One region of the Dysgonomonas sp. genome, then DNA from elsewhere that is predicted to be linked to it. Evidence: riboswitches for the same ligand, from Rfam matches in the RefSeq annotation. Region 1 holds a riboswitch; the other holds the start of a gene.

What was found. A riboswitch is a leader RNA that binds a small molecule or an ion and turns the genes downstream of it on or off. The one in region 1 is predicted to bind cobalamin.
Region 2: linked by a shared signal. The riboswitch ahead of PKC55_RS02880 (TonB-dependent receptor plug domain-containing protein) and the one ahead of PKC55_RS02275 (cysteine-rich CWC family protein) in region 1 are both predicted to bind cobalamin.

Annotation. Positions count from the first base shown of each region.
Region 1 covers NZ_DAOKYH010000001.1:532,594-537,030, reverse strand. The annotation lists gene PKC55_RS02280 (phosphoenolpyruvate carboxykinase) at 1-1,665, opposite strand, end outside; gene PKC55_RS02275 (cysteine-rich CWC family protein) at 1,921-2,136, opposite strand; cobalamin riboswitch at 2,324-2,527, opposite strand; gene hslR (Hsp15 family ribosome-associated heat shock protein) at 2,641-3,060, opposite strand; gene pth (aminoacyl-tRNA hydrolase) at 3,169-3,732, opposite strand; gene PKC55_RS02260 (50S ribosomal protein L25/general stress protein Ctc) at 3,749-4,327, opposite strand.
Region 2 covers NZ_DAOKYH010000001.1:681,432-685,868, forward strand. The annotation lists gene PKC55_RS02865 (AMP-binding protein) at 1-336, opposite strand, end outside; gene PKC55_RS02870 (helix-turn-helix domain-containing protein) at 379-933, opposite strand; gene PKC55_RS02875 (RluA family pseudouridine synthase) at 946-1,887, opposite strand; cobalamin riboswitch at 2,101-2,282, shown strand; gene PKC55_RS02880 (TonB-dependent receptor plug domain-containing protein) at 2,376-4,367, shown strand; gene PKC55_RS02885 (NHL repeat-containing protein) at 4,380-4,437, shown strand, end outside.

The DNA of each region.
Region 1 (4,437 bases):
AATAGCAAGCGAGGTGTATATCTCTCCTATTTTTACACCGTTGTTATTCATATCATTAAAGAATTCTTTGATCAGCTTGCCTGCAAGCTTCTTTTCTTGTACAGGACCAAAAGGATTGGCAAAATAAGATGTAACCAAACCATTTTCAGTCGTAGTTCCTTTTGCTTTGCGAGCTCCGGCTTCGAATATTTTAATCGCTTCGTCGAGATTATCAAAAAACTCAATCTTCTGCGCAGATTCAGTATAGTTATTCGCATACAAGATATAATCTACTTTATATCCTTTAGAGATAACATCGTATGTTGCGGCAGGAATCGTAATGCGAGCATTTATTTTGTCAGGATTAGAATAGATACCTCTCTCTAACTGCTGGAACGCATACATAGGGTCAAGGTCATCGATACGGACAAATGCTCCGATTTCGGTTCCATACCCCTTAATCGTACCATCTTCTTCTTTTTTGAGGTAACCCATATCATCAAATACGATACGCATATGACGTATATATTTCTCGTTAAGCGTACGGAAAGCTTCCAAACTTTCAGATTTTCCGGCACCACTGTCTCCTATAATAACGATATTGGCTTCTGTACCATTCTTGAGTAATATGTTTACCATAGCTCCGTGTAGCGGCAATCGCCCTTGCTCCATTTGCTTCACGTTATGAAGTGTAAGAAGCATTTTTTTCATATAGCCAAAATAGTCGATATCGTCGCAATGATTAGCGTAACCGATAAGAATATCATTTTTCTTATCCTTATAGTAGAAAGTACGTTTCTCTTCTATTCCATCAGGATATCCGAACACGTATATTATATCCGGTTTTTTACCGATATATTCACTGGCTTTAGCTAGTTCAAAAAGATTGGATAATGCAAATCCGTGAACCATATAGTCCTTGTGGAAATAAACAAAGGTCAGCATATTCCCTACTTTAGCAGGAAATAAGAACCAGTCATCTTCATTCAGAATAATATTTTCTACCGGATTTGTTGTATGTTCTTGAAAAATGCCGTCGCGTGTATTTCTTTTTGTATATGAAATAAACGGAGGCTTAAACATAACAGAAGTAATGAACGGAATAGAAGTCAACCCATTGTATTCTATTGGGCAATTCCAAGTAATGTCACTAAGAGTTAACCCTGCATTTGCACCTGCCGTAAGCTGGCGATATACAAGATGCTGATACCCCATTACGGTTTCCTGGATGCGGCGATAAATGGAAAGTACCAACTCATTGAACAATTCGTTGGCATGCAAAAAACGCACACTTTGCAACCCGCTGCTGATGGAATTGTTATGCACTATAGTATAACGTTCCATTCTACGCCAGAAGCCATAGAGAAGCTCTATAAGTTCTATAAATAAATCTTTATCGTTGAAGAAGATAGCATACTTATTATGTACATTTTGCACCTCATCGGGATTACATACAGTAAGTAGCTTAAATGCTTCTATCAATGTTTTTTGAAATTCTTCGTCAGTCTTGAATTCTTTGATATAATAATCGTAGATAATGACATCATTCTTTTTCAATCTTTGTATAAAAGCTTCAATAACCCGATGAAAACCGTAACTATTTAATATTTTTTGCCTCGTGTCGCAAAACTTAAGAGTGAAGTTGATAATCGCCTTTCCTTCGCCTAAAGTAAACTCTTGTAACATGTTTAATTTTATTTATTATAGTTATTATTTCTATCCGGTTCGATATCGATTTGCAATCTCCTATCTCCATTTGTGACAGGAGATTGCAAACTTCAATACTTGATTTGAAAACATTCAAATTGCGTTGTTTTCCAACATCAAATTTAAGGAAACTTACCTATACAATTAAACGAATTAAAGACTAAATTTATAATAAATTGTAAATTAAAAATAAGTTTTTGCTATTACCTTGTATTGGTGTTGCTTATAAATACTTTATTTTTTGTCTTTTATGAATTTAGGATTAACATCAAAGGCAAAAAAGTAAGTATTTGTTTCGCTTAAACACTTAGGACAAAGGCAGTCACTATAGTTATCTTTTATATAATCGCGTACCCCTGAAACTAAAGAAACTCTACGGCAGCTACACAATTCTACGCGGTCTTCTCTACAGCTGAAAGCGGCCGAACATCTTTGACATATCTTTTTCATTGTTGTAAGTTTTTATTGTTATTGAATATATAATAAGATCAGGAGAAGGTTTATTTAAAATATACAATCTCATTTGCAGATACCGAAATATAACATTGCAAGAGATGATAGTATAAATACTTCAACCAAAATCATTTTTTTATAATCAGAGAAAAATCTCTTGAGCTTTCTATCTTTTTTCGCGAAAGATGAAATTTATTTTTTGGCAGGTCTTCTGACTTACTTCCGTTTTATACGACCTTCCCGTTTATGAAAAACAGTGGCTTTGAGGATTTGTATAAACGTTTAGCGAAGCTTACAGCAGCGCGACTGTTCAGGATTTACACCTGATTCCCTTTTCATTATATATCCAAGACTTCGAATATATAACACCAATATGGTAACAAAGATATAGAATTATAAATAAGAACAAATATAAATAAGAAAGTTTTTGATGGTATAATGAATTACTATTTCATAAGAGTGTGTTCTGCAAGGAATAAGTTTCGAACTATAATTTGTGCTCTAATCTTCTAAATCCCAATCATCAAAGAAAGAGTAATCTTCTGTAAACTGATCCAATTCACGACGATCTTTTTTTGTTGGTCGCCCTGTTCCTCTAGCTCTATCTACAAAACCGCTCACCTTAGACATTTCTAATATTTCAAGTTGAGATGCAGATGTCACATCTTTCATAAATTCGGGCACAAGCTTGGCTCCCATTCTGTTTTCCGAAAGGTTGAGGACTTCAAAGGAATAAGTAACCGGAGGACGTCGCACTTCTATCACATCACCTACCTTAATTGATCGAGAGGGTTTTATAGTAACTCCTTTGATCGAGATACGTCCTTTTTTACATGCTTCTATTGCTATAGAACGAGTTTTGAAAAGACGAACAGCCCACAGCCATTTGTCTATACGTACTTCGTTTTTAGGTTCTTTCATAATAAAATCAGAATTTTGCCAATATGTCCGCAAACAAGACCGGCTTCACATCATTTATCAAAGTTATATATTAGATACAAAAGATATTCGTTTCTAACTTCTTTGGTTTTATTTATTATTGTATTGGTTCATGGTATTGTTGATACCTGCCAGACAAAAGCTTTTGATTATTTCGCCACAGGTCTCCAGTTTCACAGGAAGCTCTTTTTCCTCTTCGTCACTGAAATTATCGAGCACATAGCCAACTTGACCACCCCGAGAAAATTCGTTACCTATACCAAACCGTAAGCGGGCATAATCTTGTGTTCCTAGTACAGATTGTATATTACCCAGTCCGTTATGTCCGGCACTACTGCCTTTTCCTTTGAGGCGTAAAGAACCAAAAGGCAAAGCAAGATCATCTACAACTACCAAAAGATTCTCAATCGGTATCTTTTCTTGGTTTAGCCAATAACGAACAGCATTTCCGCTAAGATTCATAAAAGTAGATGGCTTTAGCAGAATAAGAGTACGTCCTTTGACCTTTAGTTCAGACACAAAGCCATAACGCCTGTCAGCAAAAACAATATTGGACGCTTTAGCTAAAGCGTCCAATACTCTGAATCCTATATTGTGGCGGGTATATTCGTATTCTCTACCAATATTACCGAGGCCGGCAATCAAGTATTTCATTCAATATATCCTATTATTAGCCGTTTTTAGCAGCAAGACCTCTTGCAGCACGAGTCAATTGAACGCGACAAACAACGGCATTTTTAGCATTTAACAGTTCAAGTCCTTCGAAGTGTAGTTCACCTACCTGGATAGATTTTCCAAGAGCAAGGCTTGTTACGTCAACGTGTACTTTCTCAGGGATCTTATCGTAAAGAGCTTTTACTTTAATCTTACGCAAGTCAAGCGAAAGTTTACCCCCTGCTTTTACACCTTCTGCAAGTCCGTCCAAAATAACAGGAACGTCCATTACAATTGGTTTGCCTTCAAATACATGAAGGAAGTCAAGGTGCAAGATAGCATCTGTTACCGGGTGTACCTGTACATCTTTCAATATAGCTTTATAGCTGTCTTTTCCTATTGTTAGGTTTACAAGGAAAATCTCAGGAGTATAAACAAGTTTGCGAACATCGCTGTTTGTAACAGTAAAAGCAATTGCTTCAGTTTGATCTCCACCATAAATTACAGCAGGGATTTTGTCTTCTTTGCGAAATGCTTTTGTCGCTTTTTTGCCAAGATCTGTTCTGGCTTCTCCTTTTAATTCAAACGTTTTCATCTTTTAATTTTAAATTGTGTTACTCAAATTAAGGATTGCTTCCTTATTCCCATCACACGTACGGGCTTATAAAAGCGGTGCAAAGATAAATATTTTACATCTTTTTTCCT
Region 2 (4,437 bases), 150 kb from region 1:
CGCAACCGCACCTATCTTATGCAGAGCTATAACAGCAAACCAGAATTCGTAGCGTCGTTTCATGATAAGCATTACCATATCTCCATGTCCTATGCCTAACGACTGGAAATAAGCAGCTGTACGGTCGCTCTGTTCTTTGATGTCTGCAAATGTGAAATCGATGTGTTCTCCCTGGTCATTACCCCAACAAATAGCTCTTTTAGTAGGGTTTATTCGTGCCCATTCATCAACTACATCATATCCAAAATTAAAATTATCAGGAATCTCAACGTGATAATGCTTTGCAAAATCTTCAGTTGAAGTAAAATGAATTTGTTTTACAAATTTTTCCAACATTATATAATGGTGATTAATCTTTTAGTAAATGAAAATACCAGCTTAAAGCACAACAGCAATAAACTTCACTCGTTTTCCGTCCAGAGCTTTCATTCCATGCGGCAGGCTTGAATCGAAGTAGATGCTATCACCTTCTTCCAATATCAAATCTTTCCCATTTATTTGTAAAAGCATCCGTCCTTCAAGGATAAGGTTAAACTCTTGCCCGGTATGTGTGCTATGATGTATCCTTACACTATCTTGCTTGGGTTCTACCGTAACTTCAAACACATCGGCCTTTCGATTGTTAAATCCACCGGCTAGCGTCTGATAACTGTAATCTGAAACACGCTTCACAGCTAAACCTTTTCCCTTGCGCGTCAAAAAATAGCTGCTCATGCGAGGTTCGTCAGCAAACATCAGTACAGAAACATCTATATTATGTTTCGATGCAATGTTTTTCAGTGTACTGATAGTCAAATCTTTTCTCCCTTCTTCATATTCGAGGTATACCACAGGATCTATACCACATGATGAAGCGAACTCTTCGGTCGTCATATCCAAAGCCTCACGGAGACCTTTCAGACGCTGACCTATCTGCTTAATATCTTCATTCATACCTAAAATGTATTAAATTGATTCCTCTTTTTCGGGCTTATCCTTTCTTTCTTTTTGTGTTTCGGATATTAGTATTTGCATTGCTTTAGGGATGCCGGCTTTAAATTCAAGCAATTCCCCTGTTCTTGGATGTTTCAAAATTAGTCCCCCGGCATGAAGGGCGATTCTTTTGATCGGATTATTTGAAGCACCATATTTCTTATCGCCAACAATCGGATGTCCGATCTGTTGCATGTGTACTCTTACTTGATTTTTGCGTCGTGTTTCAAGGTCAAAATCCAATAGTGAATAGCCGCCTTTCGATTTTTGTGTCTTGTAATGTGTAACAGATTTCAGTCCTCCGTTATCGATAAGGGAGGACATCATTACAAAATTCTTGTTTTCGGTAAGCCACGATGTTACAGTTCCATTTTTAGGATTCGGGCGTCCTTCTACAATTGCCATGTATGAATACTTAGGTACAAGGTTGTCCCAGTTTTTCTGAAAAATATCCTGTAGCTCCATGTCTTTCGCAAAGATCATTAGTCCCGAAACTTCTCTGTCGAGGCGATGCAGAACATAAACACGTGCTTTTTTATCTTTTTTCTTTACGTATTCATTCAGAGAGTTATATACAGTGCGTGACTTTTCCTTATCTGTAGCTACAGATAAAAATCCTGCTTCTTTTTCGATGACAAGTAAGTCGTCGTCTTCAAATACAATCTTTAATCCCTTCAATCTTTTTTCTTTTCGAGACTGATCGTATTTCATAACAGAGACCTTATCTTTTGCCTTCAGTTCGAAATCGAATTGAGTGATAAGCTTTCCGTTTACTTTGATTTGTTTATGTGCAAGAAGCGATTTAACTGCGTTGCGACTTTTACGCACTTCTTTTTGGACAAGGAAATCTAGCAATTGAGCCGGTTGATCAACTTTTATTTCCTGCAATACTTTATCTCTGGTTGTATTCCTCATTTCATTTATATATGAATATGAAACAAAGGTAAGCGTTTTTCTTTTAAGATAAACACAACATTAGATGTCGATTTACAAATATTAATTTAAATCATGGCTGCTTAAGGTTGGAGAACTTTAATGCATAGAGTCATAAAACACAGGATAATATCTTTCGCATGAAGCATGCTAGCGGAATTAACATTTATATTTTGTCTTTCAATATAATTTATCCTTACCTTTGCAGCACTTTGTTTCGTTTGTTAACGAATTGAAAGGGAATCAGGTGAAAATCCTGAACAGACCCGCTGCTGTAAGCTCTGTAAAGCTTGTGCAACATAGCCACTGTTATTCAAAATGGGAAGGCTGTACAAGTTGGAGTAAGTCAGAAGACCTGCAAAGTAATAGTTCGGACAGCTTTCGAGGAATAGAGCTTAAGAAACAGTGTCAAGATTATATAGTCTTTTCTTTGTTCTTATCGAAAGCATTTTATTGAATAATTTGTGAAGATGAGGACTTTTTTATTTTCCCTTATATTTTTATTTGTAGTAGGCTGTATGCATATGCAGGCTCAGATTAATGATAGTCTCAATGCAAAGAAACTGTCAGAGATAGAAATTTCTGCACAGATCAAACCATCTGTCTCACGATCTACAACTCCACTTCAAGTTATTGATAATACAGAGATTGAACGAATAGGAATACTGTCCGTATCAGATGCTGTCCGCCGTTTTTCGGGAGTTACAGTAAAAGATTATGGAGGTATTGGAGGCATGAAAACTGTTTCTATAAGGGGGATGGGGGCTCAACATACTGCAGTTAGTTATGATGGTGTTACGATGAGTAATGTTCAATCCGGACAGATCGATATCAGTCGTTTTTCATTGGATAATGTTTCTATGATAACTCTCTCTATTGGTCAGTCTGATGATATATTTCAGGCAGCACGATCATATGCATCAGCCGGCTTATTAGAGGTAATAACATCAAACCCTGCCTTTAAGAATAAATCATATAATGGAAATATACAAGTTAAAGCTGGTTCTTATGGGCTTTTCAATCCTACTGTCTATTATGCACACCGACTGAATAAGAAATTCTCTCTTTCGTTAAATACAGGATGGGAAAGAGCAGATGGAAGATATAAATTCACATTTAAAAATGCGGATCAAACCGAAGAGCGTAAGCGGAGGAATTCTGATGTTGATATCTGGCGTACAGAATTAAACCTCTATGGGAATATGGGCAAAGCCGGCGAGCTGAAATTTAAAGTAAATTATTATGATTCGGAAAGAGGTCTGCCGGGTTCTGTAATTTTCTACAGAGACGATAATGACGAAAGAGTATGGAACAAGGATTTGTTCTCCCAACTATATTACAAAAATAGAGTTAATGATAAAATAAGTATAAAAGGGCAATTAAAATTCAGTCGCAACCATTATAAATATTTGTCAATAACCAATAATACAGCAGAAAACAAACAAGAAGACCGCATCACTCAGTATGAATACTATGCATCTGTAGGTATGATGTACAAGCCTCTAAAATATCTATCCATAAGTTTATTTGAAGATATATTTCAGAATAAGTTGAATAGTAATTTTGAAGATGTGGACAAGCCGAAGAGAATTTCATCACTCACAGCTTTGGCTGCTCAATTTACTAATAAATATCTAACCGTAACCGGAAGCCTTTTAGCTACATATGTTGACGAAAGCGTTCTGACGGGAGACTCCCCTAAAGATAAGAAAAAGGTAACACCATCTATAAGTGTATCATACTTACCTTTCGAAGAAGCTAATTTAAGATTTCGTGGGTCTTATAAAAAGATATTTAGAGTGCCAACTTTTGATGATATGTATTACATACGTATGGGCAATATAAATCTGAAACCGGAATATGCAACACAATACAATGTGGGATTGACTTGGACAAAAAAAATATCTGAGACTATTGACTTTATGAGTATATCTTTAGATGGTTACAAAAATAAAGTAGATGATAAAATTGTGCCTTTTCCTACAATGAACATTTTTAAGATGCGTAATTATGGAAAGGTCGATATGACCGGAGTGGATCTGAATCTCCGTCTTCATACATTGTTAACATCCCAAATATCATTAAATATCACAGGCAATTATAGTTATCAGAGAGTTATAGATGTAACAGATAAAAATAGTAAAAACTATAAAGATCAAATCCCTTACACACCGCGTCATTATGGTTCGGCATCGGTAAGTTTAGAAAACCCTTTGTTAAATTTTGCATATACTGTTATTATATCAGGCAAACGTTACGCTCTTGATCAGAATATACCCAAAAATGAGATAGAATCATATACAGATCATAGTATTTCACTAAATAAGTCTTTTATATTAAATAATAATAGCTTACGCCTCCAACTCAATTTAATTAATCTGACAAACAAGAATTATCAAATTGTACAATATTATCCTATGCCGGGACGATCTTTTACAATATCAGCTAATTATAATTTTTAAATATTTATTCATATGAAAATAAATAAGATTTTTTACGCATTTCTCTTTGTAGCATTAGTTTTAGGATTCG